2 regions of the Mitsuokella apri genome follow, and region 1 is predicted to be linked to the other one. Evidence: riboswitches for the same ligand, from Rfam matches in the RefSeq annotation. Region 1 holds a riboswitch; the other holds the start of a gene.
What was found. Region 1 has a riboswitch for molybdenum cofactor ahead of modA (molybdate ABC transporter substrate-binding protein). Riboswitches for the same ligand answer to the same signal wherever they lie in the genome.

Region 1 (14,892 bases):
CCTCAAAGACGCCGGTGTCGTGCTTGAGGATACGCCAAACGGCGTACGGTGGAAAAAGGCATGAAGTTCACGCAGTTCAAGCTGCTCGTCGATATGATGTTCACGCCGGACGAAAACGGCGGCATCAAGAAACGCTATGAAGGCACGGACGTCCGGCAGATGAATCCTCTCGTGCTCGCCTACGTCGGCGACGCCGTCTTTCATCTGTTTGTGCGCACGCGTCTCTTGGCATATGAGCAGGCCAAGGTTCATGCCCTGCATGCGTTCAGTGCCCAGATTGTCTCGGCCGTCTGGCAGCACAAAGCATACCTCGGCATTGAATCCATGCTGACGGAAGAGGAAAAGGCCATTTACCGCCGCGGACGCAACGCCAAGAGCCACGCACCGCGCAGCTCGAGCGTGGCGGAATATCATTCGAGTACCGGCTTTGAGGCTCTTTTGGGGACGCTTTACCTCACGGAGCAGTTCGAGCGTCTCGAAGAGGTTTCTGAAGCGGCGTTTGAGGTCATCAGCAAGGCTATGATGCAGGAAATTCATGACAAAAAGACGGAGGAGAAGAACAAGGCATGATTAAAGTCAAACTTTTGGACTATACACCGGAGCCGGAGCGCGTTGTGGCGATGGCCGCACGTCTCTGCTATTCGCCTGTCGGCGCGGAAGAGCTCGCCGAACGCCTCAGCGATGAAAAGGTCCGCGAGATGGTCCGCAAGATGGTCAAGCTTGGCCATGCTTCGACCATCGAGCACGTCTCCTTCACGTTTGGCATTGAAGGCGTTTCGCGCGTGCTGACGCATCAGCTCGTGCGCCACCGCATCGCGTCGTACGACCAGCAGTCGCAGCGCTATGTGGCAGCGCATGGTTTTAAGTACATCACGCCGCCGACCATCGCGGAAAAGCCTGAGGCCAAGGCAAAATACGACGCCCTGATGGAAGAAATCCGCAGGACGTATGACGAGCTCACGGAGATGGGCGTGCCCAAAGAAGATGCGCGCTATGTTCTCGCCAACGCGGCCGAGACGAAAATCCTCGTGACGATGAATGCCAGGTCACTTCTGCATTTCTTCAATCTGCGCTGCTGCAACCGCGCGCAGTGGGAAATCCGCGAGATGGCGTACAAGATGCTCGCCGAGGTCAAGAAAGTCGCGCCGACGCTGTTCCACAATGCCGGTGCGAGCTGCGTCAATACGGGCCGCTGCCCGGAAGGCGATATGACCTGCGGCAAATTGGCTGAGATGCTGAAGCTCAGAGAAAAGGACTGAGGCCTATGGAACGAAAAGAACGCAGATACGAAGAAAAGAAAAAGCCGCGTCCGCAGGAAAGCCGCGGCCGCCGAAAAAATAACTTTCAGCATCCGGAGAGAAACCACAGGCAGGAGGACCGTCCGGCAAAAGATTGGCGGGCAGAAAAGCGCCGGTCAAATCCCGAGCAGGCAATGAATCCCCATCGGGAAGAGCCGCGCGAGTTGCCGGATGACGTTCTCATCGGACGCAACGCCGTGACCGAGGCCTTGAAGGCAGGCCGCGGCATCAACAAGATTTTGCTTGCCAATGGCGACAGGGAAGGCTCCATCACGGAGATTGCCGCCCTCGCCAAAGAGCGCGGCATCGTCGTGCAGTATGTCGAACGCGCGAAAATTGAGGCTCTTGCGGGCGGGCACCGTCATCAGGGCGTTTTGGCCTATGTGGCGCCGGTGCCGTATGTCGAGCTTGACGACATCCTCAAGGCTGCCGAGGAAAAAGGCGAGGCGCCGTTTCTCGTACTGCTCGATGAACTCGAGGACCCGCACAACCTCGGCGCCCTGCTGCGCACGGCCGATGCGACCGGCGTGCATGGCATCCTGATTCCGAAACGCCGCAGCGTTTCCCTGAATGCCACGGTCGCCAAGACTTCGGCCGGTGCCGTTGAATACGTCCCCGTGGCCCGCATCGGCAATATCGCGCAGACCATCAAGAAGCTCAAGGAAAAGGGCTTCTGGGTGGCCGGTGCCGATATGGACGGCGAGAAAGCCTACTATGAGGCCGACCTCACGGGCCCGCTCGTGCTCGTTGTCGGCAGCGAGGGCAGGGGCATGAGCCGCTTGACCAAAGAAGCCTGCGACTTCATTGTCAGCATGCCGATGGTCGGCCGCATCAATTCGCTCAATGCCTCGGTCGCCGGCTCCATCCTCATGTACGAATCCATGCGTCAGCGCCTGGCAAAGAAGCGGGCTTCATCTTGAGCTTTTAGGGGAAAGAGCGTATAATCGAATTTATGAAGGGATTTTAGGGAAGTTTATAAGGATACGTGTTTGTCATAAAAAAAGGAGAAAGTGCGATGGCAGAAGCAGCAGACACGGATATCATGGAGGACATGTACCGTGGATATGAAAATCTGACGGACGAAGAAATCCTGCTTGATATCAAGGAACATAACAACAAGGTCGCACTGGATTATCTGATCAACAAGTACCGGAATTTTGTCCGGGCTAAGGCACGTTCGTATTTTCTCATCGGTGCGGACCGCGAGGACATCGTGCAGGAGGGCATGATTGGCTTTTACAAGGCCATTCGTGACTTCCGCGATGACAAGCTCTCGTCGTTCCGCGCCTTTGCGGAGCTTTGCGTGACGCGTCAGATCATCACGGCCATCAAGACGGCGACCCGTCAAAAACACATACCGCTCAACTCATACGTTTCACTCAATAAGCCGATTTACGACGAGGATTCAGACCGTACACTGCTCGACATCATTTCGGGGGCTAAGGTGTCGGACCCTGAGGAACTTGTCATCAGTCAGGAGGAATTTGTCGACATCGAGAAAAAGATGGAGGAGATTCTTTCAGACCTTGAGTGGAAGGTACTCATGAGCTATCTTGATGGCAAATCCTATCAGGAAATCGCAGAAGACCTAGGACGTCATGTCAAGAGCATCGACAATGCCCTGCAGCGTGTCAAGCGCAAGCTCGAGAAATACATGGAGACGCGCAGCGATGACATTGACCTCAATACCATCTACAAGGGGCTGTCGTCCATCAATCGCCGGCTGCGTGCGGCCGATGGCGGCAAGGACGTTGCTCCCTGAGGTTCTGTGATTTCAGCAGTTCATGATTGACAATTTCATATGAGGGCACAGGTGGCGCCATATGGCGCTGAAAAGAGAAGCCGGTATAAGCCGGCGCGGTCCCGCCACTGTAAGGGAAGCGAATCTGCATAGTTACGTCACTGGAAAATTTCTGGGAAGGCGCAGAGGAGCGATGAACCGAGCCAGGAGAACTGCCTGTCCGAAAATCACCGTTACGACCTGCGAGCGATGGGAAGGCGATTGCTATCAGCAAAGCTGTGTCTTTGTGGTACAGTTTTTTACGATAGGAAGGCTTTTTTCGCATGCGTGCGAAAAGAGCCTTTTTTATTTCTATATGGTTTGTCGAAGGAGGAAAAAAATGAAACATTGGCAGAAAATGCTGGCGGCCGGTCTCGTATGCACGGCTGCCTTCGGCTGGAATCAGGCTGTGACAGAGGCTTCGTACCAGCTCAATCCGGAAGTGAAGAACGCGACGATGGCCCTGAAACAGGCTTCAGAAATCGGCGTGCTCAAGAATGAGAACCCCGAACTTAAAGATACGGCCAATAAAGATGCGATTGTCGTCATGACGTTTGGCACGACGTACAAGGACACGCGCGCCAAGACGATTGATGCAACCGTCAATGCCATCAAGGCTGCCCATCCGGGCGTCAAGGTCGTGACGGCCTACACGTCACACATCATCATCGACCGCGTGGCGAAAAAAGAAGGCATCAAGTTCCCGACGCCGGAGGAAGCCCTGCAGCAGCTCAAGGCCGATGGCTACAGCCGCGTCGCGCTCGTCTCGCTCGATGTCATCCCAGGCATGGAGTACAACTACGACCTCGGCGTCTATCAGAACTACAAGGACCAGTTCAAGAAAATGACGCTCGGCACGTCGCTGATGTACTGGCAGGGACAGGAAAACCAGCCGGACGATGTTACGGAGACCATCAAGGCACTGGCCACGCAGTTCCCAAAACAGGGCAAACACGATGCCATCCTCATCATGGCGCACGGCACGCCGCAGGTTTCGAACGCCTATTATTCCGTCATTCAGGCGAAAATCGATGAGCTTGGTTACAAGAATGTCTTTGTCTACACGGTCGAAGGCTGGCCATCGCTTGCGACGGTCATGCCGAAGCTCAAGGCAAATGGCATCAAGCACGTCACGCTGATGCCGATGATGATGGTCGCCGGTGACCATGCCAACAATGATATGGCAGGCTCTGACCCGGATTCGCATAAATCCATCCTCGAAGCCGCCGGCTATAAAGTCGATGCCTACATCCACGGCATCGGCGAGAACAAGGCCATCCAGGACCTCTATCTCGAGCGCGCCAACGACGCTTGGAATGCTTTGGAAGCAAAATAATTTGCAGTCGTTCTGACTTTTTATTTCCATATCACACATCTGAAAAATCCGTCTCTCGGCAGGCGGATTTTTTATTTTATGCGATAAACCCGGACAAATGTGAAAAAAATCATCGTGAAGTGATATAGTTTTCTGCTATAATAATAAAGTCGATACTCCGAGCGAAAATCTCTAAGGACGATGAGTCTACGAGATTGAGCCTGGGTAAAACCCACAGGGAAATATTAGAAATGATATTTCCTTCCGTTCTTGAAAAGGAGAATGTATATGAAGAAACTGTTTGCCCTGATGGCGGTCTGCCTTTTGGCCCTGGTGACGGGCTGCGGCGGCAGTCAGAATGCCAGTGAAACGAAATCGTCGTCGTCGCAGGAGCCTGTGGAGCTCCATGTTTCGGCGGCAGCGAGCCTCACGGATGTCATGAATGAAATCGGTGCGGATTACGAAAAAGAGCATCCGAATGTCAAAGTCGTATTCAACTACGGCAGTTCGGGTGCCCTGCAGCAGGCCATCGAGAATGGCGGCAATGCCGACCTGTTCTTCTCGGCTGCGCAGAAGCAGATGGATGCCCTCGACAAGAAGGGCCTGCTCGCTGACGGCACGCGCAAGGACCTGCTGCAGAATGAGGTCGTGCTGATTGTACCGAAAGAAGGCGGCAAGGACATCACTTCCTTTGACCAGCTGACGAGCGGCCAGCTCCAGCATATCGCCCTCGGTGAACCGAAAGGCGTACCGGTCGGTCAGTATTCGGAAGAAATCCTCACGAAGCTCGGCATCCTCGATGATGTCAAAGCCAAGGCCGTTTATGGCTCCGATGTGCGTCAGGTCCTCGCCTGGGTCGCTTCGGGCGAAGCCGATGCCGGCCTTGTCTACGCCACGGATGCTGCCATTTCGGGCGATGTCCGCATCGCAGCCAAGGCTCCTGCGGGCACGCATAAGGATATCATTTATCCGGCAGCCATCCTGAAGGACACGAAACATCTCGATACGGCAAAGGATTTTCTCGCTTTTGTAACGAATGATAAAAACAAGGAACGCTTTGCAAAATACGGTTTCGAGGTAAAGTGAAAATGACATATGCACCGCTTCTCATCACGCTGAAAACGGCCGTGGTGGCAACGGTGGCAACATTTTTTCTCGGCATCGGCCTGGCTCTGGCCGTCGCGCGCATGCGGCGGTTTCAGGGTCTTGCCGATGCCGTTATTACGCTGCCGCTGGTTCTGCCGCCGACCGTCGTTGGTTTTTTTCTGCTGCTGGCCTTTGGCAGGCGCAGTTTCATTGGCAGATTTCTGCTGCAGTTTGATATTACGATTGTCTTTACCTGGAAGGCTGCGGTCATGGCGGCCGTCATCGTCTCGCTGCCTTTGATGTACCGCACGGCGCGCGGGGCTTTTGAGCAGATTGACCCGAATATCTTAGGTGCGGCACGCACGCTCGGGGTCTCGGAATGGCGCATTTTCTGGCATGTGCTCGTGCCGAATGCGCGCTCAGGCATCTTAGCCGGCCTCGTGCTGGCGTTTACGCGCGCACTCGGCGAATTCGGTGCGACCATCATGTTCGCCGGCAATATCCCGGGCGTCACGCAGACGATGAGCACGGCGGTTTATGCGGCTGTGCAGGCTAACGACTACGACTTGGCATTCGAGTGGGCCGTGGTCATCATCATTTTTTCGCTCGTCTTTGTCAGCCTGATGAACATCGTGATTTCGCGCACGGGTGTGCCGCAGAGCAGGAGGCTGTAATGGAACTGCTTGTTAATATCGAAAAGAAACTGCGCAATTTTACGCTGCGGGCTGATTTTGCCGTGCGCGATGAGGTTTTTGCCCTGCTCGGGGCATCCGGCTGCGGCAAGAGCATGACGCTGAAGTGCATCGCGGGGCTCGAGCGGCCGGACAGGGGACGCATCGTGCTTGACGGCCGCGTGCTCTTTGACAGCGAAAAAGGGATCAACCTTTCGCCGCAGCAGCGTCAGGTCGGCTATCTCTTCCAGAATTTTGCCCTTTTCCCGAATATGACGATTGCCGACAATATCCGCTTTGTGGCAAAGGGCAGCCAGGCGGAGCGCGAACGGCGCGTGCGCGAGAATCTCGCGCGCTTCGATTTGACGGAGCTCGGTGAGGCATATCCTGCGGAACTTTCGGGCGGCCAGCAGCAGCGTGCGGCCCTTGCGCGCATTTTGGCGGCCGAGGCCAAGATTCTCCTGCTTGACGAGCCGTTCTCGGCCCTTGACCATTACCTCAAATGGAAGCTCGAGCTCGAACTCCGCGAGGTGCTGAAGGCGTACGGCGGGGCCGCGATGCTCGTCTCGCATGACCGCGGCGAGGTCTACCGCCTTGCTGACCGCGCAGCCGTCATCGACCGCGGCCAAATGCAGCCCGTGCGTACGCGCGATGAACTCTTCCAAAATCCGGAAACGCTGGCGGCAACGCTTTTGACGGGCTGCAAGAATGTTTCCAAGGCACATAAACTTGCCGATAACCTGGTGGAAGCGGAAGACTGGCAGCTGCCCCTGCATACGGAGGGAGAGGTCAGTCCAAATCTTTCCTATGTCGGACTGCGCGCGCATTTCTTTGCCTACCGCGAAGAAGGCGAGAGCCCTGAAAAAAATATCTTCCGCATGGAAGTCACGGATGTCATCGAGGACACGTTCTCGTATCTCATCATGGTGCGCCGCGCCGGCACGAATGCCCGCCGCATCCGCTGGGAGCTGCCGAAGGAGGAATGGCAGCGCATTGCGGCGGCGAAACTCTCGCTTTATTTTCCTCCTGAAAAAATCATTTTGATGGATTCCTGAGACAAAGAGGATTTCCATGTTTCTTCCTAGAAAAATATCCTATAAGCAGAATAGGATATTTTTTTATTTGGAACGGAACTATTATTTTGCTGGCAGACCTCAGAATTGCAGTACGCAAAGAATTGGGAGGGGGATTTTCATGAAACGAAAACAGAAGGGCATCCTTGCTGTCATTCTCATACTGCTCATCGGCGTCGGGATTTATGCCTATGAGCAGCATGAAGAAGCGGCCCGAAAAGCCGCTGCCCAGACACTCACGCTTTCGGGCAATGTCGATGTGCGTGAAGTGACACTGGCGTTCCGTGAGAGCGACCGCGTCAAGGATATTCTCGTCGAAGAGGGGGATACGGTCGAGGAGGGACAGGTCCTCGCGCGGCTCGATACAGATGAGCTGAACATCAATCTGCGCAAGACAAAGGCGCAGATCGCCGCGCAGGAGAGCACCGTCAATAAACTCCACAACGGCACGCGCTCAGAAGAAATCGCGCAGGCCCAGCAGAAACTCAAGGCTGCGCAGGCCGCTGCCTCGAACGCACAGGGCATATACGAACGCCGTCAGGCCGTCTATGACAGCGTGCAGGGCGTCAGCGAGCAGGACCTCGACAATGCGCGCTCGCAGGCCGAAGCCAAGCAGGCCGAGGTCGATGAGGCCAAAGAAGCGCTCAATGAAGCTTTAAACGGCCCGCGTTCTGAGGATATTCAGGCCGCAGAAGCCCAGCTGCAGGCCCTTGAGGAAGAAAAATCGCGTGAGGAATATTTGCTTTCGCAGTACGAGCTGCGCGCGCCCATGAAGGGCGTCATCCGCTCGCGCCTCCTGGAACCCGGTGATATGGCCTCGCCTTCGACGCCTGTCTTTAAGCTTTCGCTGCTCGACAAGAAATGGGTCCGCGCCTATGTCAAAGAAGACGACCTCGGCAAGATTTATGAGGGACAGACTGCCAAGGTCTACATTGACAGCCAGAAGGATAAGCCCCTCACGGGACAGATTGGCTACATCGCGGACACAGCAGAGTTTACGCCTAAGACCGTACAGACGGACGAACTGCGCACGGCCCTCGTCTACGAGGTGCGCATTTATGTCGACGATGATGATAATGTCCTGCGCCTCGGTATGCCTGCGACGGTCAAGATTGCACTTTGAGCGGAGGTGATCGCATGGAGATCATCGAAGCAAAGGGACTCACGAAGATTTTTACCCTGAAAGATGGGACGGAGGTCAGAGCCCTGTCAGGCATCGACCTTGAGGTGCCGGAAGGACAGCTTACGGCACTCGTCGGGCCTGACGGCGCCGGCAAGACGACACTCATGCGCCTCGTCTGCGGGCTGATGACGAAAACTTCCGGGACCTTGCAGGTCGTGGGGCTTGATGTCACGGAAAAGCCGCAGGCCGTACAGGACCTTTTAAGTTATATGCCGCAGAAGTTCGGCCTCTATGAGGATTTGACCGTGCAGGAAAATCTCGACCTCTACGCGGACCTGCACGGCGTGCCGCAGGATATAAGGGAGCAGCGCTTTGCGCATCTCCTCGCGATGACGGAGCTCGCGCCTTTTACGAAGCGTCTCGCGGGCAAGCTTTCGGGCGGCATGAAGCAGAAACTCGGCCTTGCCTGTACGCTCGTGCGCTCGCCGAAGCTATTGCTGCTCGACGAGCCGACGGTCGGCGTCGACCCGCTCTCGCGCCGCGAGCTCTGGCAGATTCTGCAGCAGCTCGTTCATGAGGAGCGTTTGTCGGTGCTCGTGAGTACGGCTTATATGGAAGAAGCGGCACTTTGCGAAAAAGTCTACGTGCTCAATCACGGCCATTTCCTGAAAATCGGCACACCGGATGAACTGCGCGAGGTGGCCAAGGGGACCTGCTACAAGGTGACGCCGCCCGCGGGTATGCCCCTGCGTTCGCTGCAGAGCCGTCTGCTCGCGGAAAAAGACGTCATCGATGCCGTGCCGTCGGGCGGTGTCGTGCGCTTCATCACGCGCGGAAATCCGGACGAGCTGGCGCCTTTAAAGCGTCGTTCCTTAAGGGCAGAGGCCATCGAGCCGCGCCTTGAGGACGGTTTTATGACGCTTCTCAAAGAGGATGAAAACAAGGCAGGACAGCCTGTAAGTCAGGCCGCTGCCTCAGCCGAAAATATGGGTGCATTTTCGGGCCGTTCCCCGATGGATGCGCCTGTGGAGATTGAAGTACAGGACCTTGTGCGCAAGTTCGGCGACTTTACGGCCGTCTCGCATACTTCGTTTTCCGTTCACCGCGGCGAGGTCTTCGGTCTGCTCGGCCCAAACGGCGCGGGCAAAACCACGACGTTCCGCATGCTCTGCGGCCTTTTGCCGGCGACGAGCGGCAAACTCTCGGTCGCGGGTGTCAATCTGCGCACGGCGCGCATCGAGGCGCGCGCGAAAGTCGGCTATGTCGCGCAGAAATTTTCCTTATACAGCAGCCTTTCTGTTTATGAGAATCTGCGGTTTTTTGGTGGGGCCTACGGCCTTTTTGGCGCGCATCTTTACGAGCGTATTCAGGCGGTCATGCAGGAATTCCATCTGCAGGACGTGGCGGACCACGCGGCCGGCAGCCTGCCGGGCGGCTATAAGCAGCGCCTTTCGATGGCCGCGGCTCTCATCCACGAGCCCAAGATATTATTCCTTGATGAACCGACGAGCGGCATCGACCCGCTGGCCCGCCGCACGTTCTGGCGTGAAATCACGGCTCTTTCAGAGAAAGGCACGACCATCATCATCACGACGCATTTCATGGAAGAAGCCGAATACTGCGACCGCTTCATGATACAGGACCACGGCAAAATGCTCGTGCTCGGCAGTCCGGCCGAAATCCGGCAGCGCATGCATTTAGGCGCGGCGACGATGGACGATATTTTTGTGGCCATTGTTGAAAGGTCGCGTGCTGAGAAAAATGAAGCAAAGGGGGCGGAGTCATGATGACAAGTGGATTCTGGCGGCGTCTGCTCGCGCTCATACGCAAGGAGACGCGCGAACTCCTGCGCGACAACAGCAGTCTGGCTTTGGGCGTTGTCCTGCCTTTGGTGCTCATTCTCATCATTGGCTATGGCATGAGCCTTGATGTCAAGAATGTACCCACGGCCGTGGTCATCGAGGACAGCTCGCCGCTCGCGCGTCAGGCCGTGAGCTTTACGCAGGGCTCAGAGTATTTTCAGCCCGTCTTTGTCCCGTCCCTGCAGGAAGGCGAAGCGATGATACGAAAGCACAAGGTCGATGCGATGCTCGTCGTGCCGCCTGACTTTTCGGCGCGTTTTGCCGAGGGCAAAGGCAAACTGCAGGTTATCCTCAACGGCACGGAAGCGACGACGGCCATGAGTGCGCAGGGGTATTTTGAAGCGGGCATCCTGACGTGGGCCGCGTCAGAAGGCGCGAAGCACGGCCTGGCGGCCGGCGGCATCGAGATTGTCCCGCGCATCTGGTTCAATGATGCGAATACGAGCACGTGGTTTTACGTGCCGGGCATTCTCATGCTCGTGCTGACCATCAGCGGCGTGTTCCTGACTTCCGTCGTCATGGCGCGCGAATGGGAGCGCGGTACGTTTGAGTCGCTTTTTGTCACGCCGATGAAGATTTTGGAGCTGATTCTCGCGAAGACCATTCCGTACTTTGTCATCGCCATGATTGGCATGCTGCTCTGTCTGGTGGTTGGCCGTGAACTTTACGACCTGCCGATGCGCGGTTCGCTCGTACTGATTATCGGCGAGTCGATGCTCTACCTCGTCGTATCGCTTGGCATTGGCCTCGTCATCTCAGCCCTGACGAAAAATCAGTTCCTCGCGTGCCATGTCTCGCTGATGATCAGCTTCCTGCCGTCGGTCGTGCTGTCGGGCTTCCTGTTTGACCTGCACGCGGAGCCCGCGGCGATTCGCGTCGTCAGCAGCCTTATCCCGACGACGTATTACCTCGAGCTCATGAAATCGCTGTTTCTGTCGGGCAATTACTGGCCGCTCATTGCGCGCGACACGGCGATTCTCGTCTTATTTGCGCTGTTTTTCCTCGGCTGGGCCTTTCATATGACGCGGAAGAAGGTGGAGCCATGAATTTTTCGCTGCAGCGTTTCCTGCGCCATCTTTATTTCATCTGCCAGAAAGAGCTGCTGTCGCTTTTTAAGGACCCGCGCATGCGCACGCAGCTGGTCATGCCGGTTATTATTGAAGGTTTTTTGTTCGGCTATGCGGCCAATTACAATATCGAGGAAGTGCCGTATGCCGTCGTCGACAATTCGGCGACAGCATCTTCGCGTGATTTTCTTGCACATATCGCCGGTGCTCCGACGTTTTCGTGCTATGCGGTCTGCGGCAATGTGCAGGAAGTCAGCACGCTCATCGATGCCGGTGACGTCCTCGGCGGCGTCATTGTGCCCGAAGACTTCGAGAAAAAACTGGAACATGGGGAACAGGCTCCCGTGCAGGTCATCACGGATGGGCGCAATCCGATGATTGCGGGCATGGTCAAGAGCTACATCACGCAGATTGCCGCTTCGTGGAGTGAGGAAAAAGGCTATGCCAGCCTGCCCGTTTCCATCGAGACGCGCACGTGGTTCAATCCGAACCAGCTCTCGCGCTGGACGTTCCTGCCTTCCTTCCTCGCGATGATTGCCTTTGTGCAGGTCATGTTCCTCGCGGGCCTCTCGATTGCGAAGGAGCGTGAGCAGGGGACGTTTGACCAGTTGCTCGTCACGCCGTTCTCGCCGACGGAAATTCTCATCGGCAAGGCGACGCCGCCGGTGCTCGTCGGCCTGTTTCAGGCCGCGATGGTCTTCCTCATTGCGCGGTTTTGGTTCGAGGTACCGTTTGCCGGTAGTCTGTTCACGCTGTTTTTGACGCTGTTTATCTTCATGGTCAGCACGACGGGGCTTGGCCTTTCCATTTCGTCGGTCGCGAAGAACATGCAGCAGGTCCTCGTCTATCTGCTCGTGCTCATGATTCCGATGGTGCTGCTGTCGGGCCTCGTGACGCCGGTCAACAACATGCCGGAGTTTCTGCAGGTCATCACGTATGCCGACCCGATGCGCTTTGTCATCGATGCCGTGCGCCGCATTTATCTGGAGGGTGCAGGGCTCACGGAGATTGCCGGCGACTTCGTGCCGATGGTGGCCGTCGCGGCTCTGACGATGCCGCTGGCCGGCTGGCTGTTCCGCCATAAGACAACGTAATTTCAGTCATTTATTTTGCATAAAACACAAAGACACGCTTGACCGCCAACGCGGCACAGCGTGTCTTTGTGTTTGAGAAATGTGAAAGAAATAAGAAATGAAGGATGGGCAAAATTAGAAGAATGTGTGTACCACGAGGTACGAGAGCGCACCCATCAGGGCGGTGCAGGGGATGGTCATGACCCAGGCCGTGACCATCTGGCGTGCAACATCCCAATGAACAGCTTTGACACGCTCGGCAGAACCGACGCCCATGATGGAGCCGGAGACGACGTGCGTCGTGGAAACCGGCAGATGCATGAGCGTAGCGGAAAAGATGACGAGCGAGGAGTTGAGGTCGGCAGCGAAGCCGTGAATCGGATGCATCTTGAAGATTTTGCCGCCGACTGTGCGGATGATTTTCCAGCCGCCGACGCTCGTGCCGCAGGCCATGGCCGCAGCGCAGAGCAGTTTGACGATATCCGGTACTTCAAGTGTGCCGATGAAACCGCCGGACAGCAGGGCGAGGGTGATGATACCCATGGATTTCTGCGCATCGTTCGAGCCGTGCGAGAAGGCCATGAGTGCGGCCGAGAGAACCTGCAGGCGGTTGGCCGTGAGGTTGACGCGGGCCGGTTTATACGAATGACAGATGGCAAAGACGATTTTCATAAGGATGTAGCCGCAGATCATCGCCGCCACCGGGGAAATAATCAGGGAAAGGACGATTTTGAGAATGCCCCAGCCGTTGAGTGCGGAAATGCCGGCCGAGACGATGACGGCACCGATGATGCCGCCAATCAGGGCGTGGGAAGAGCTCGACGGCATGCCGAACCACCACGTGACGAGGTTCCAGATGATGGCGCCGATGAGGCCGGCGACAATCGTGACTTCGGTAATCATCGAAGCCGACATGACGATGTCGCCGCCGATGGTCTTGGCGACGCCCGTGGAAATCATGGCGCCGAGAAAGTTCAGCACAGCCGTGCCAATGATGGCGACGCCGGGGCGGATGGCACGCGTCGAGACGCAGGTCGCGATGGCGTTCGCCGTATCGTGGAAGCCGTTGATAAAGTCGAAAGTCAGCGCGAGGATGACGACGAGGATGATGAGTGACGTATCAGGCATACTTCATCGTCACCTCTTTAATGATGTTGGAGAGTTCTTCGACTTTGTCGGCCGTATCTTCAAGCGTAGCTAAAATATCTTTCCAGCGGATGACATCGAAAAGGTCTTTCGTGCCATCGAACAGGTCGGAAATCTCTTCGCGGTAGATGTGGTCGACTTCGGATTCGAGCTTGCCGAGGTGGTCGGCGCGGGCCATGAGCTCGGCTTCATTGCGGTCGATGTTCTTCAGCAGGGAGAACAGGACCTTGAGTTCCTCCGACATCGTGACGATCTGGGCCATGATTTTGCCGGCCGAAGAAATCAGCGTATCGATATGGTACATGTTCAGACGCATCAGGGCACCCTGCAGGCAGTCGATGCATTCCTCGAGATGGCAGGTAAGGCGGTAAAAGTCCTCGCGGTCAATCGGTGTGATGAAGATGACCGACAGCTTGTGGATGATATCCTGATTAATCGCGTCGGATTTATGCTCGAGATTGACGATGTCATCGAGATGCTGCGGCAGCTTCTTGATATCGGTCATGGCTTCCTGCGCAATCAGAGCCCCGCGGTGAAAATTCTCGGCGTTTTCCATCAGGTAGTCAAAGAACTCCTCATGCTTGTTACTGATACTGAACATTATGTTTCCTCCTTTGTATTTGCCTTCAGTCTAACAGGTATCGTCAGGCGAATTGCAAAGGATTTGTTAACATCTTGTTAACAATTAAGAAATGAAATTCATTCCGAATAAAAAAGACTGCCGTCAGCAGACAGCAGTCTTTAAAAATAGAGCAGCCAAATTATTTGATTTTGGCGTGCTCGGCGATGAATTTTTCGACATGGGCGAGGTGCGGATTCTTGCGCAGCGTTTCCGGCTCGTAGGTGATCAGCATGCCGCCGGTCGGCAGGGAGACAAGTGCATCCTTGATTCCCGCAAATGACTTGACGAAATCGGTCAGCTGCTTCGCAAGTTTTTCGTTGCCGGCGAGCGCGAGATTGTAGACGCGCACGCGGCCGGGCAGATAGCTCTGGATGTCCGTACCGGCGAGGAAGGCGTGCAGGGAAATATCCTCGGCCTTGTCCGCAGCTTTTTTGGCCGTGCGTCCCACGATGCTCGTGACATCGTGTTTCATCTTGCCGGCGTGCTGCAGGCCGTGCAGGATGGACAGAGCGCCCCAGACCGCGCCGCAGGCAATGTGGACTTTCTTGCCGGCAAAAATCGTCGCGATGGTCGCAAGGCCGCTGACCGTCAGGGGCAGGCCGAGAGGCAGCCGCTTAAATTTTTCATTTACTTCACGTACACTCATAAAGATTCCTCCTTGACCGAAGCCTGTTTTCGGTATATGAGAATTATTCGCCGTCTTTTGGGGAAATCCTCTCCAAACACCTTTTCAGATAGAAAATTTTGTGCGAAAATAAAAGGTACTGTATGCATGC
Region 2 (14,892 bases), on a different contig from region 1:
ACAAATGCTGTGCAGCGGAATCATCCAAGTGCGGATAGAGGGAGAGATATGGCCGGCACCGAGCCAGAGCGTCAGGCCGGAGACCACAAAGCCGAGCCAGAGCAGGGCCTGCAGCAGAATGTTCAAACGCTCGCCGCCGTTATAAAATCCCTGTTTCGGCATATCCTTCGGCTCTCTGCCGATGAGTTCTGCAGGGAATTTGACGAGGAATTTAATATCATCCTTGTCAAAGCGCAGGACCTCGCGAAGGAGTGTCAGAATGCCGCTGCGGGCCGTGAAGAGTAAGGCCACAATCGGATTCAGCAGGAAAATGACGCCGAGGATGTGATGACAGGTCTGCAGCGTCTCAGCACCAAACGTCTCATAAAGGAACAGGAACTTATTCGTATAAAGCGGCATCGCCGTCAGGAATAAGAGGAAAAATGTAATCGCATTGACCCAGTGAAAGTAGATAAACCCTTTCTTATGGCGTTTGATGTAAGTCGTGTTTTTTGACATCATTTCTCCCCCTTTCCGTTATCATCCTTGTTCTTGCCCGTCAGGCCCTTGACTGCAGCAAGGCCGAGTACACCGACCAAGGCACCCGCACCAGCGATCTTGCCCAGCGGACGCACGACGTCTTTCCAGATATCAATGGAAACCGGCGTCACAGCCTGCGGCTTGAAGCCATATGTCTCCGGTTTTTCCGGCAGTACATAAATCATATGCACGCCGCCGACGCCCTGCGGATTGAAGACGTTGGCATCGGGATAGCCTTCATTCTTGAGTTCCTGCACGCGCTGGCGGGCAATTTCCTCAATCTCTTCATACGGTGCAAACTGCAGGGCATCGGCCGTGCAGGTCTTCGCGCACGAAGGCGTCATGCCTTCCTCGATGCGATCAAAACAGAGATCGCATTTCGTTGACTTATGCGTCTCCTTGTTGATTTTCGGAATGCCAAACGGGCAGTTGGCCACGCAGTAGCCGCAGCCGACACATTTATCCTGATTGATGACCACGGCGCCCGTCGGCAGTTTGTCGATAGCCTCTTCCGGACAGCCTTTCGCACAGGCAGGATCTCCGCAGTGCATGCACTGCGTCTTGACGAAATCCCAATGGAACTTTTTCTTCTCATCGACGCGTTCCGTCATGCGAATGAGCGTCCATGTCATCGGTGTCAGATCCTTATGAGACTGATACTGTCCCTCAAACGGCGTTGACATATCCGCCGGCAGGTCATGCCACTGCTTGCAGGCGACCATGCAGGCCCTGCAGGCGCTGCAGCGTGCGATATCGTGCAGCATTGCCATTTCTTGTGCCATTTTACTCTTCCTCCCCTTCTGCAGAGGCCAGCAAAACGCTGCCCTTCTTCACAAGGCCTCTCTCCGACCCCAGAATATCGAGGTGGAGCGTTGCCCAGTCGTGACGATAAATCTCTTCTTCCCCATTTTCATCCTTGCCCTGATACGTCTTCAGGTAAGCATGGCATTTGTCACAGACATCGAGACGCATCGCTTCTTCGCCTTCCGGCTCCAGTACGTGCATCTTTTTTAAGTCTTCATTGCCGCAGTAAACGCAGCCTACGCGTGCATACGGCCAGACCGTATGGCAGCCGTCGCAGACGAGGAAGCGCGCGCGGCCTTCCTGCTCTTTGCGCAGAACGGCAAGAACCGGCTGACGGCCGCAGACCGGACAGTAATTTCTCTTCCAGCCAATCGTTTCCCAGACAGCAGCGTCTTTTGCTTCTGCCGGCACGAGAGCGTCGAGAAGAGCCCAGCCCAAGAGACGCAGGCTGGTTTCCTCAAGCTGCTGCACTTTGACAAACTCGCCAAAGGCTTTGTCTTCCTGCTTTAATAATAGAAGGAAAAGCTGCTGCCGCAAAGGAAGTTCTGTCTGCCCAGCCCACGCGGCAAGCGCGTTCAGGGAATTTTCCATTGCTTCTGGCAAAACAATATCGGAACCTTTTAAAAGGCTCTGCAGTACATCCTGCAGCTTAGCTGCAGCAGCCGCCGTAATTTCCTGCTGCAGCTCTTCATGCTGCAAAAGCGGCAGACCATCCTTTACGAGAGACTGCCAGGTATCCTGCGGCGGCAGGGAGATGGGAGAAACCGTCTCGAGCAGAACCTTTTCAAAAGATTTCCGCCAGCCGGCCGTCTCCTTGAGATACGCATGCTGCTCAAGATACGCATCCCACTTCGTTTCGTTAGCAGATTTCATAAAACGCTCCCTCATGCTTTCTGTACATTGACGAGGCAGGCCTTGAATTCCTGCTCCTCTGAATTCGGGTCAAGGGCATCATTCGTCAGGTAGTTCGTGCTCGGTCCCGTCGAAAGTCCCTTGAAACCGAAGGAATACGGCATCCAGACCATGTGCGTCTCCTCGCCGTTGACCATAAGCGGCTGTGCGCGCTTCGTGACCATGGCCTTGACTGTAATTTCGCTGCGTGCCGAGCTGACTTTGACTTTATCGCCGGCCTTGACGCCGATTTTCTTAGCCAGCTGTTCGCTGATTTCCACGAAATTCTCCTTGACGAGTTCGTTAAGCCACGGGATATTGCGCGTAACCGTACCGGAGCACCAATGCTCGGCAATGCCCGAGCTGCAGAGCACGTACGGGAATTTGTCCTTCGTGCCGATCGGCTGTTTTTCCGGCAGGCGCGGGTATTTGATGCACGGATTGTGCTGAGCCTTGTCATTTGTATGCATGGCATTGTGCGTCGGACTCTCAAACGGCTCGTAATGCTCCGGAATCGGACCATCGACAGGCGTCGAGGATGCATCGCGCGTCGTGCCGTCCGGATTTTTATCCTTGTACGGCGCGGCGTAGATGCGCGCAATGCCTTCGCCATTCATGCGGAACGGCTTCTGGCCTGCCGGTGTATCCGGCCCCTGCTGGCGGTTGCCGACATCCGGCACGTCATAACCCGTCCATTTGCCGGCAGCGGCATCCCACCAGACGAGCGGATGCTCTTTGTCAGCCGGTGAACCGTCGGCCAGACACGAAGCGCGGTTGTAGAGAATATGGATGTTATCCGGCCAGGCCCAGCCGAATTTCGGGAAAATGCCGACATTGCCCGGGTCTTCCTGACCGCGGCGCGCCGTCATATTGCCCTCGCGGCCGTAATAACCTGCGTAAATCCACATGCCGGAAGCCGTCTCACCGTTGTCCTTGAGCTCGCCGATGCCGTTGACCACCGTACCCGTCGCAACGTCATAGCCGCTAATTTCTTTCATGACGTCCTCAAGGTAATGATCCTTGCTGTAATTCCAAGTCATGAATTTAATCGGGTCATCCTTGGGATCCGTAGAATCCTTGTAGAGCTCACGGATGCGCTTCCAAAGCATATCGTTGATTTCGTAATCCGGCTTCGAATCGCCAAGTACATCCGGACCCTTCATGCGCCACTGAATGAGGCGCATCGAGTTCGTAATGGAACCTTCGCGCTCAAGATATGAGCAGGCCGGCAGGAAAATAACCTCCGTCTGGATATCCGCAGGATTGTCGCCCGGACGGTTCCAGAACTCGGCCGTCTCATTGACAAAGATATCCTGTGCAATGAGAGAATCCATCTTGCAGAGTCCGTCATGAACCATGCCGGCGTTGGCATTCGTGACATGCGGGTTCTGGCCGCAGAGATACAGGGCATGCATCGTGCCGCGGTAGGCATCCTCGAAAATCGCGTAAATGGAGTCCGGGTGATTGGCATTGCGGATGGCACCGTAATTGAAGCCATAGTCATTTTCAGCCGTCGCATGCTCGCCAAACCACGCTTTCGTCATATTGACATACCACTTGCGGCGGAACGTACCGTATGCATCCGTCCACTTCGCAAGGGTGTTCGTCTTATGCGTCGGCGCGACGAGATAGCCCGGCTGCATGTTGAACTCAATGCCAAAGTCCGTCGAAGCCTGCACGTTTGGCTGTCCGCGCATGGCGATGATGCCGCCGCCCGGGATGCCGATGTTGCCCTTGAGGAGCTGCATGATCGTAAAGCAGCGGATATTCTGCACGCCGATGGTGTGCTGCGTCATACCGAGAGCGTACATGATGATGGCAGGACCCTCATGATTGACCCAGATGCCGGCTGCCCGCTCAATGTCTTCAGCCGGCATACCCGTGACATTCGAGACCATCTCGACCGTATAGCGGCTGTAGAATTCCTTGAGGCGCGAAAGCACCGTATTCGGGGCAAAAAGGTCATTTGCCTTCTGCGGTTTGCCGTCGGCACCGAGGGCATAGCCCCAAGTCTCCGTATTCGTATACGATTTCTTCGCTTCATCGAAGCCGGAGAACAGGCCATCGTCAAATTTGAAATCATCGCGCAGCAGGCAGGCACCGTTCGTATTGCGCAGGACATAATCCTTGTCGAACTTGCCCGTCTCGAGCATCTGCGAAATGATGTAGCCCATGAACGCGATATCCGTGCCCGGACGCAGCTGGAAAAAGTCATCGGCAATCTTCGAGGTACGCGTGTAACGCACATCGACATGGACGATTTTCGTGCCGTTCTGCTCACGTGCCTTCATGACATTCTTAAGCCCCATCGGGTGACATTCCGCAAGGTTCGAGCCCTCAATCCAGACGAGCTTCGTATTCTTGAGGTCGCCCCATGGATTCGTCATGGCACCACGGCCAAAAGCGGCGCCCATGGCCGGCGGCGTATTGGCATGGCAGACGCGCGTCTGATTGTCAATGTAGACAACGCCGAGAGCACGGGCCATCTTGATGTTCTGATAGCATTCTTCGTTGTTAATCTGCGAGCCGCCAATAAAGGAGAGACCGTCTGTGCGGCGTACCTCATACGTCTGGCCGTCAATTTCTTCGGTCTGCTTCCAACCCTTTTCGCGGGCATTCTTCATGGCCTTGGCTGCGCGGTCAATGGCCTCATCCCAGCTGATTTCCTCCCAATGGTCGCTGCCCGGCGCGCGGTACAAAGGTTTTGTCGCACGCTCTTTGGAATTTGGAATCGTGGCATAGCCGAGGCCTTTGCTGCAGAGGGCACCGCGGTTTATCGGGCTGTCTACAGCACCTTCGAGCTGGATGAGTTTGCCATCCTTGACATAACCGACAACGCCGCAGCCGCAGGCGCAGAAATGGCAGATTGAGGTGAATTCGCGCGCTCCCTTGAGCTTAAACGTGTGTGCCGCCGCTTTGGCCTCCTGCAGGTCAAAACCGAGACTGGAAAATGCCAGACTGATGCCGCCAATGCCAGCAGCCTTGAGAAAATCGCGTCTGCTCAAATCCATCTTATCTCTCTCCTTTATATAAGATATAATTTATGTAAATATAATTTACGCTATATTATAATAAAAATTTATATATCATGGTAAAATTTTTTGCTTAGCAAACGATGCGTTCCGGATTCGTATAAACACAGAAACTGCCCGGTGCCATGCGTGCCACTAAGGTGATACCAAGCTTTTTGGCCAAAGCCAGCGAAAGCGTCGTCGGCACGGACTTCGCTGCGACCGTAGAGATGCCCATGCGGCCAAGTTTCATCATCATCTCTGAAGAGCAGCGGCCGCTAAAGATGATGATTTTATCCGTGATGTCGATATGATGGCGCAGCGTCCAGCCGTACAGTTTGTCAAAGACGTTATGACGGCCGATGTCCTCGCGGAACACCAAAATCTTTCTTTGCTGCTGATCCCAGATGATGCCGCTGTGCACGCCGTTTGTCTTTTCATGCGTCGCGGCGAGCTCCGCCAAAAGCTTATCGGCACAGGCCAAAATATCGCTGGCCTTGAAACGCACATCGCGCGGACGTTCAAAAATTTTCTCCGGCTCACAGCCGAGAATCTGGCGGGCGCGGAAATAGCGCGGGTCACTGGCGTTATTGGCTGCCCATGCCTGAGCATCTTTTGTCGTCATGACATCTGCCTGCAGCTGTTCCTCGTCGATATCAAGGCTGACAATATCGTCGTAATTGCGAATCTGTCCCATTTGCGCCAAGATTCCAATAACGAGATCGATATGGTCCCCCGGTGAGCAGAATGACGTCGTGAAGCGTTTGCCGTTCAGATTGATATCCAGATAACATTCCATCGACGTGTATTTATGGTCGTCAATGAAAGAATCCTGCTGACTCACGTAACGGATGACCGGATAATCAATGAGTTCTTCCTCTCTCGCTTTCATCATAGTCTCCCCCTATGTACTATTAACTAAGATTATTGTTTAATCTTATTTCATATTGCAAATTTATTATCTCACGTTTTCCTGCATTCGTAAACAACTTTTTTTCACATTTTCATGACAGCTTTTTCCGTTATGTTCTTCCTATCTCAGCCAAAATGGGGCTTTTCACTGCCTAAAGGTATCGCCAAAAGCTTATTGTTATATTTATATGCCCGAAATTGTGATGTTTATCATGAATTATTGATAAATATCATAACGTTTTGCTGTGCTCTTATCTTTATAAATAAAAAAGGCATTAGCCTTGCTGTAAGCAAAAAACTAATGCCTTTTCCGTATATCTTCACCTTATTCTTTTTCAAAAAAATTTTCCGTCGTTTAGCTCCCCATCAGAAAAAGAATGATCCGTGCTGCTGTTTCCATATCATCGATTGAGCATTCGTATACACCCTCGATGAATTGTTTCCGCTTGCTGAAAAGCACTGCCGTATCGTCACTGAGCAGCAATTCCCCTTTATCACGATATAAGGTGATGATGGGCGCCGTGCCGTGGCGGCGGCTCTCGATGAGCACGAGGTCCACGTCCTGCAGTCTGCCGGCAATTTCCACGAGATTTGCCCGCTTTTCCGTTTTCTGCTCGATGAAATAACCATTGGGAGAAACCACTGCGACGCCGCTGGCCCCGGCTTCCTTGAAACGCCAGCTGTCCTTGCCTTTTTCATCGACATCGTAGCCATGACAGTCACCCTTGACCACGCCGACACGGGTGCCTCTCTGCCGGAGCCTCGGGATGAGCCGTTCGATGAATGTCGTCTTGCCCGTGTTTGACACCGGCGCGGAAATCGTTACGAGCGGCACCCTGCGGCCCTCATTGGCCATGCGGCCGCAGGCCAGACGCCAGTCGGCCATGGTATTGACATTGAAAAAGTCAATTTCAGAAGAAAAATCGACGCAGGCATGCGGCATGTCCGCAATGACCAGACCAAGCTTGTTATCGCCCTGCTGCAGAGCTTCCGCAAAGGCTTTCGCCATATCGCGGTGATACAGCGCCGCCAGTGGCTGCCAGCGTTTTGTCTTAGGCAGAACAGCCTGAAAGGCGTCATCGTCTGCCGCTCTTGTCAAAAGGACGGACAATTTTTCAAGAGACAGAAACGGCATATCACAGGAAACGGCCAGTGCATATTTTTCCCTCATAGCAGCAAGGCCGCGGCTGATGCCCTCCATCGGCCCCCTGCCCTGACGCGAGTCCGTCACAACAGTCAGCTGAAATTTTTTTGCCAAAGCCATGAGTTCCGGCGTTTCCTGTTCCACGCAGAGGAAACGTTCCGCAAAAGGCAGCTTGGCGGCTTTTACGCATAGGCGCTCCAACAGTCCCGTGCCGGCAAATGACAAAAAGCGCTTGTCCCTGCCCATACGCGAACTTTTGCCGCCCGCGATGATGAGCAGGGCAATATCCGAAAAATTCACGCTGTCACCCTCTTATTTGCGCGCACATTCGCTCGCATCGCCGCGCAGGATATCAAGGCCGTGCTGCAGTTCCGGCAGGATAAAGCCCAGACATTCCTCGACGGCCTTGCGGCTGCCCGGCAGATTGACGATGAGCGTACGCTTGTAAATGCCGGCCTGCGCGCGACTCAGCATCGCACGGTGCGTGACCTGCATAGAGAGTGCACGCATGGCCTCGGGAATGCCGGGAGCTAAACGCTCACAGACAGCCAGTGTCGCCTCCGGCGTCACATCGCGCACGGAAAAGCCCGTGCCGCCCGTCGTCACGACGAGACCGATGCCGAGGTCGCCAAACGAACGCATTTTGTGCTCGATGTCCTGCTGCTCGTCCGGCAGAATAATTTTCTCTGCCACGGTGTAGCCGGCCGCTTCGAGCATTTCCTGTACTTTTGCTCCGCTCGTGTCTTCGCGCAGTCCCTTGCTGCCCTTGTCGCTGGCCGTGATGATGGCCGCATCGAGAGGCAGTTTGCCCGTAAAGAGCTCGAGCTCGTCGCCTTCTTCAAGCCAGCCGCCATGCAGCACGCGCGCAAAAACACCCTCGCGCGGCATGATGCAGTCGCCGACCTGACTCCTTATGGCACAGCTCTTATGACACTGCTTGCCAATCTGCGTGATTTCCAGATAAACATCGCCGGCGCGCAGGCGCGTACCGATTGGCAGCTCCTTGAAACGAAAACCATCCGCAACAATATTCTCGCCAAAGGCGCCGAATTTGACATCGACGCCGCGTTTGCGGAATTCTTCAATCTCCGCCAAGCCCAAGAGACTGACCTGACGATGCCAGCGGCCCGCATGAGCATCCCCGACCATGCCCCATTCCGTATGAAAGAGGGCCTTGTGAATCGGCGTCTTGAGTGTGCCTTTTTTTTCGCTGATGCAGAGTGCCTTGATTGTTCCCATGAGAAATCCTCCATTATACTATACTCGATACTCACTATTTATGAAATCAGCCGCCGACCTGATACATGGCGCGGCTGTCCTTTTCCTGATACGCAGCGGTCTTAAAAAAATGCTCTTCCGGCTTATGATAAATCGCCTGCTGCAGGGCCAGCCGCAGATTTTCATCACTGATACCGGAACGCAGCAGTGACCTTAAATCAAGGCCGGTCTTTGCGTTGAGGCAGAGTTTCAAAAATCCTTCCGCTGTCAGGCGCACGCGATTGCACGATGAGCAGAATTTATGCTCCATCGCGTCGATGAAGCCAACCTGTCCGCGAAAACCGGCAGCCTGATAATACGCAGCAGGTCCGCATACACCGGAAGCTGCCGGCACAGGACGAAGCCTGCCAAACGCATTTTCCAGGGTTTGACGAACTTCTGCCATAGGAATGCCCTTGAGTCCGGCTTCATACGCACAGCCAATCGGCATGAGCTCAATGAAGCGGAATTTCCAAGGACGAAGATGCGTGAAGTGCTCGACGAGAGCTGGCAGTTCCGCCTCATTGACGCCCTGTATCGGCACACAGTTGAACTTGACATCTCGAAGCCCCGCCTCGTGCACAGCCTCAATGCCCGCTTCCACACGCGCAAAAACAGGGCGCCGCGTGATATCCGCAAAGGTGGCAGCCTTCAGGGTGTCGATGCTGATATTGACTCCCGTAAGCCCCGCCTTGACGAGTTCATCTGCCAGATCGGCCAGCAAAACGCCGTTCGTTGTCAGGGCAATCTGCCGAATGCCCTCAATTTTATGAATTTCGCGCACAAGTTCGACGATATTGCGGCGCACGAGAGGCTCGCCGCCCGTCAGCCGCACCTTGCGCACGCCAAGCGCGGCAAGGCCCCGCACGATGCGGATGATTTCGTCAAACGTCAGGATGTCCTCATGGCGCATTTTTTCGATGCCCTCTTCGGGCATGCAGTAGCGGCAGCGAAGATTGCAGCGGTCCGTCAGCGAGATGCGCACGTATTCTATTTTCCGTTTATACTGATCGTACATGAGCGTTTCCTCACAAAAGAACACCTTTGACACGCGAACCAGCCGGCAACGGCCCTGTGCCAGCAGGAATATCGATGAGCGCATTGCAGCCGGCAGCCGAAAACAGCGAACCCGAATCGTGCTGCGATGGAATCTTGAAAACGCCATCTGCATAGTGCGCGCGGATAAAGCGGCGGCCATAACTCGGCTTCGGGAATTTGTCGGCCAAATAGCCTTCCACAGGCGTATAGCAGACATCTGTACGTCCCGAGAATTTCGAGAGTACCTGTCTTACCAAAAGCTCAAACGTCGCATAGGAAGCAAACGGATTGCCCGAAAGCGCGATGCCGAGCATATCGCCCGCCGTATACGCGATGACAGGTGCTCCCGGCTTGATGCAGACGCGCCAGAACAGGCGTGTGCCGATTTTCTTGACGACACCGTGCATAATGTCCTTCTTGCCGACCGAAACACCGCCCGTCGTCAGGAACAGGTCGACCTTGCCGCGCCAGCTGTCGATAAATGCGGCAGCCTCATTGACGTCATCAGGCAGAATACCGAGAACTTCCGGCCGAAAGCCCATTTCCTGCAAACGTCCCGCTAAGACGTAAAGATTGCTGTTGTAGATTTTTCCGGGCTGCAAAGGCTCGCCCGGCAGTACGAGCTCATCGCCCGTGCTCGCGATTGCAATGCGCGGGCGCGCCAGGACTTTGACTTTGCCGAAGCCGAGGCTCGCGAGTACGCCGAGGTGCGCAGCCGTAAGCTCCGTGCCTTTTTTTACAAGCAGCGTCCCCTTTTTGACGTCTTCGCCGGCAAAGCAGTAATTCTCGTGATGATGGAGTTCATACGGCACGAGCAGTCGGCCATTTTCTATCGTCACATCCTCCTGACGCACGACGCAGTCACAGCCACGAGGAATGGCCGCGCCCGTCATCAGGCGCAGGGCCGAGCCCGCAGGAACCGCTTCTGCAAAGAAGTCGCCTGCACATTCTTCGCCAATAATAGCAAACGAAGCAGGATTCTCCTTTGTTGCACCTTTTGTCCGGCCGGACGCAAATGTATAGCCATCCAGCGGCGAACGGTCAAACGGCGGATTGTCAAACGAGGCAACGGCATCTTCGGCCAGCACGCGCCCCAAGGCCTCCAAAATGGGCACTTCTTCCGTCCGTTCGATTTTTTTCGTATGCTCGAGCAGCACTTCGATGGCCTGCTCTAATGAAATGTCCTGCATAAATACCTCGCTTATTTCTGGAACGGGCAAATCGGATAATGGCAGACCTTGCAGCGCATGCAGAGGCCGCCAATGCCGAAATGGCGGATTTCGCGGCGCGTTACCTTGTCACCGGCAATGGCGCGCGGCAGAATCATGTCAAAAACCGTCGCGTTATCGTACATGACACAGCCCGGCAGGCCCATGACCGTGACCGTGCGGCCTTCGCGTTCCGCATACCCCAAGAGATACATCGCGCCCGGCAGCACCGGTGCCCCGTACGTCACGATCTTGACGCCGGCATCGCGGATGGCTGCAGGCGTGCGGTCGTCAGGGTCGACGCTCATGCCGCCCGTGCAGAGGATGATGTCCATGCCGAGGTCAAGGAGTTCCGTGATGGCCGCTTTTGTATGCTCTGTCACATCGTCAGAAAGTCTGTGTTCACTTATAGTCAGGCCAAATTTATTGAGCTTGGCTTCAATGACCGGTGTGAACGTGTCCTTAATGCGGCCGAGAAAAACTTCCGTCCCCGTCGTGACCACGCCGACTTTGAGGTCTTTGCGATACGGCAGCAGACGGAGAAGCGGCTTATCGCCTGCCACGCGGCGCACCTCTTCCATTTTTTCCCGTGCGATAAACAATGGCGTCACGCGCATGCCTGCAAGCTTCGTGCCTTTCTTTACGGGCATATTCTGCGCAAGCGTCGCAATCGTGATGTCATCGAGGTCATTGACCGCATCAAAACGGTCCTCATCAATCTGAAAGACACCGTCACATTCTGCGACAAGCTCAATCTTGCCTTCCTTTGGCTCTGTCGCTCTCATATGCTCATTCTGGCAGAGCTGACGCAGGACATCGGCCGCTTCGTTCTCATGCATCTCTGTATCATCTTCATCCCAGATGTAGATGTGATCCTTGCCGAGCGACAGCAGCACAGGAATATCTTCTTCCGCAATCACATGGCCCTTGCGAAAACGCGCATCCTTCGTCACGCCGCGGATAATCTGCGTGATATCCTGACAGAGTACCTGTCCCACCGCATCGACCGTTTTCATTTCTTTCATTGCGCCATTCTCCTAACTATATAAAAAGACCACCCCTCCGCAATTGCAAAAGGATGGTCTTCGCCCCTTACATTCGCCCCTTTTCAATCACGGAAGGCCCCGGCGTTTCCACCGAAACCCTGGCTCGTCCGCATAGCCATCCCCATGAAGACGGCCGTAGCGGATTTCGCTCGGAGTCGTATGATATCTTTATCTATTGTAACAAATTCAGACTTGCTTTCCTATAACTTTTTTCACACTTCATCATGTTTGAGAAGATGCGCCTTCGTGATGCCCTGTTCACCAAAGCGCTGCTTGATTTTATCGATGGCAGCATAAAGATTCTCTTTGCGCGCTTCATCGTGAAAGAGCGACATGCTGCCGGAGTCATCAAACCCCGAAACCGAAATCCCGAGCAGACGAATGCCCTGCTGCACGTGCATCCCCCGATAAAGTTCCCGCGCCGTCTGATAAATTTCCTCATCGTAACAGGTCGCCTCATAAAGTGTCCGGCTCCTCGTATACGTCTGGAAATTGCCGAGCCTGAGCTTCAGCTGTATGGTACGTCCTTTAAGTGCCTGCTTTCGCAGGCGGTAGCCGACTTTTTCCGCCAGGGCCAGCAAAACTTTTTCTACATCCGCATCGCCATGGATATCCCTCGGAAAAGTCACTTCCTTGCCAATGGATTTGGCAGGCTCGCGCGGAGCAACTTCGCGGTTATCGATGCCCTGTGCCAGCTGCAGCAGATGGTCGGCCATATGCGCGCCGAGTTTTGCCGCTAAATTTTCCCGCGGCACTCGGCGCAGCTGCCCAATCGTGCGGATGTACATGCCCTGTAAAACAGCTGCTGTCTTTTTGCCCACGCCCCAGATGCGGCTGACGGGCAGCGGGTCGAGTACTTTTTGTTTGTTTTCTTCCGTGATGATGACAAGCCCATCCGGCTTGTCGAGGTCGGAAGCGAGTTTGGCGAGGAATTTATTCGGGGCGAGGCCGACTGAGGCGACAAGCCCCGTCTTTTTTTTGATTTCCCGCTTGAGCTTTTCTGCATAGGCACGCGGCGACTTCATCAGAAGTTCCATGCCCGTGAGGTCAAGGAAGGCTTCATCGATGGACAAAGGCTCAACGACCGGCGCATAGCGCGCAAAAATCGCGAAAATCTCCGCCGAAACCTCACGGTAATGCCTGTAATTTCCTTCTATATAAATTCCCTGCGGACAGAGTCTCTTTGCTCTGACAATCGGCATGGCGGAATGCACGCCATATTTTCTCGCTTCATACGAACAGGTCGAAACGACGCCGCGCCCCGAAAGACCGCCGACAATCAGCGGTTTGCCGCGGTACTCCGCATGGTCGTGCTGTTCAATCGAAGCAAAGAATGCATCCATATCGACATGCATGACGAGTTTCTTTCCTGCCATCTCACAATCCCCCTGACTTTTCTTTCTATGCACTTCTATTTTACGGATGTATCCGGTTTCAGGCAAGAAAAAGAGCTGCCTCGTACACGGAATGTACAAGACAGCTCTTCTGCTTGTGTGGGTATCCTGCTTTGCAGGCTGTTTGTGGGGAACCGCCTGCGGAGGGTATGCAAAAAATGAAATTAACGGTCTGCGGCCGGCTGCTCGAGCATGAGGTCAGCGGACATCGTGTTGCCAGCATAACTGGAAGCTTCTGTATAAATAGCTGGAGCTTCTTTTACACCATAGGCATTTGCTTCTGTACCAGCAGCAGCCAAGTTTGCACAGGCTGGCATGATGAGCAGAGCCGCTGCAATAACACCATAGACAATATTTTTCGTTTTCATGATGGTTCACTCCAATCTCTTTTGCAGATTCTCTCTATTATTATGGAAGGCCTTACTTGAGAACCTCTTTCTTTCGACATCTTTATTATGCCATATTCAAAGCTGCTTGAAAAACGGTTAAATTTGATATTATAATCGGTTTTACCGATTGATTTTTCCATGGGACTACGTTACGATAACGGTATATAAATTATGTTACAGGGGATTGAACAGAAAAGAAAGGAGATTTCTCACATGACACTCTTGCAGATGCGCTATTTTTTGACGGTCTGCCGCCTGCAGAATATCACCCACGCAGCATCCGAGCTCCACATCGCGCAGTCGACGCTGAGTCAGGCCATCCAGACCATTGAGGAAGAAACGGGGCTGAATCTCTTTGTTCGCAGCGGCCGCAACATCATGATCAGTCAGGACGGACAGAAGCTCGCCCAAAAAGTCACGGCACTTTTGCGCGAAGTCGATGTCTTTGAAGATGATGTGCGGGAAATGGCGCGCCGCCATGGCAAACTGAAAATGGCCATTCCCCAGCAGCAGGCTTCTTTTATCATCCCGCGACTTTTAAATGACTTCTGTCCGCGATATCCGGAGATCCAGCTCGACATTGTCGAACCATCCGGCCTTGAGTCGGCCCGACTTGTACGCGAAGAAAAAGTCGATCTCGCCATCGTCAATTACGACGGCGAAACCCTGCCGGACCTCCATTACCGCCGCGTCAATTCGCGTCCAATTAAATTCGTTGTCTGGAAGGGGCATCCTTTGGCAGGACTCCAGAGCATCAGTCTGGCCGAAGCCACAAAAGGTCCTTTAGTCCTGCTCTCCGAAGAATTTTTTGTCACACGCCTTTTGACGCGCACCATGGCCGACCGGCATTTAGAGCTCAATGCCCTCTATTATTCCCCGCATCTTTCCACACTCTACAGCCTGCTGCGTGCCCATACGGCACCGAGTATCCTTTTTGAACAGGCCGTCGTCTCCCTTGAAAATGTCGTGACCATCCCTTTCGACGAGCCGCTTTCCCTGACGAGCTGTCTCATTACGAAGAAAAACCGGCAGCTTTCCAAGGATTTGCGTCTCGTCATGAAATTTATCCGCGAAGAGCTGCTGAAAGATTACCCTGTGCCCTCTGCATAAAAAAGACACGCCCGCATGAAAAGTCATGCAGGCGTGTCTTTTTTTAGTTTTCGCTCTTCCCCGCTGTCCGTAACAAGAACGCAGTATTTTCCTCACTGTATTCGATCTGCTCCGACCAGCGGCGCACCGCTTCAGGGAGATTTCCTGTCACAGCTGCCTCGAGAAAGAT

Region 2: another riboswitch for molybdenum cofactor. It lies ahead of ACE419_RS09315 (molybdopterin-binding protein); the one in region 1 lies ahead of modA (molybdate ABC transporter substrate-binding protein).

Annotation. Positions count from the first base shown of each region.
Region 1 is NZ_JBHYRS010000001.1:307,231-322,122, reverse strand. Features, by position in the region: gene cysS (cysteine--tRNA ligase) at 1-64, shown strand, start outside; gene ACE419_RS01550 (Mini-ribonuclease 3) at 61-570, shown strand; gene thyX (FAD-dependent thymidylate synthase) at 567-1,259, shown strand; gene rlmB (23S rRNA (guanosine(2251)-2'-O)-methyltransferase RlmB) at 1,433-2,218, shown strand; gene sigH (RNA polymerase sporulation sigma factor SigH) at 2,314-3,060, shown strand; cobalamin riboswitch at 3,093-3,273, shown strand; gene ACE419_RS01530 (sirohydrochlorin cobaltochelatase) at 3,419-4,414, shown strand; molybdenum cofactor riboswitch at 4,558-4,690, shown strand; gene modA (molybdate ABC transporter substrate-binding protein) at 4,676-5,479, shown strand; gene modB (molybdate ABC transporter permease subunit) at 5,482-6,153, shown strand; gene ACE419_RS01515 (sulfate/molybdate ABC transporter ATP-binding protein) at 6,153-7,205, shown strand; gene ACE419_RS01510 (HlyD family secretion protein) at 7,345-8,346, shown strand; gene ACE419_RS01505 (ATP-binding cassette domain-containing protein) at 8,361-10,133, shown strand; gene ACE419_RS01500 (ABC transporter permease) at 10,130-11,254, shown strand; gene ACE419_RS01495 (ABC transporter permease) at 11,251-12,369, shown strand; gene ACE419_RS01490 (inorganic phosphate transporter) at 12,484-13,476, opposite strand; gene ACE419_RS01485 (DUF47 domain-containing protein) at 13,469-14,095, opposite strand; gene ACE419_RS01480 (HMA2 domain-containing protein) at 14,256-14,762, opposite strand.
Region 2 is NZ_JBHYRS010000007.1:14,798-29,689, reverse strand. Features, by position in the region: gene ACE419_RS09360 (formate dehydrogenase subunit gamma) at 1-498, opposite strand, end outside; gene ACE419_RS09355 (4Fe-4S dicluster domain-containing protein) at 498-1,301, opposite strand; gene ACE419_RS09350 (formate dehydrogenase accessory protein FdhE) at 1,303-2,196, opposite strand; gene fdnG (formate dehydrogenase-N subunit alpha) at 2,208-5,225, opposite strand; gene ACE419_RS09340 (formate dehydrogenase accessory sulfurtransferase FdhD) at 5,320-6,120, opposite strand; gene mobB (molybdopterin-guanine dinucleotide biosynthesis protein B) at 6,493-7,581, opposite strand; gene ACE419_RS09330 (molybdenum cofactor synthesis domain-containing protein) at 7,594-8,520, opposite strand; gene moaA (GTP 3',8-cyclase MoaA) at 8,567-9,556, opposite strand; gene ACE419_RS09320 (molybdopterin molybdotransferase MoeA) at 9,567-10,766, opposite strand; gene ACE419_RS09315 (molybdopterin-binding protein) at 10,778-11,809, opposite strand; molybdenum cofactor riboswitch at 11,870-11,997, opposite strand; gene ACE419_RS09310 (DNA polymerase IV) at 12,043-13,206, opposite strand; gene ACE419_RS09305 (hypothetical protein) at 13,389-13,592, opposite strand; gene ACE419_RS09300 (LysR family transcriptional regulator) at 13,827-14,723, shown strand; gene fliB (flagellin lysine-N-methylase) at 14,767-14,892, opposite strand, start outside.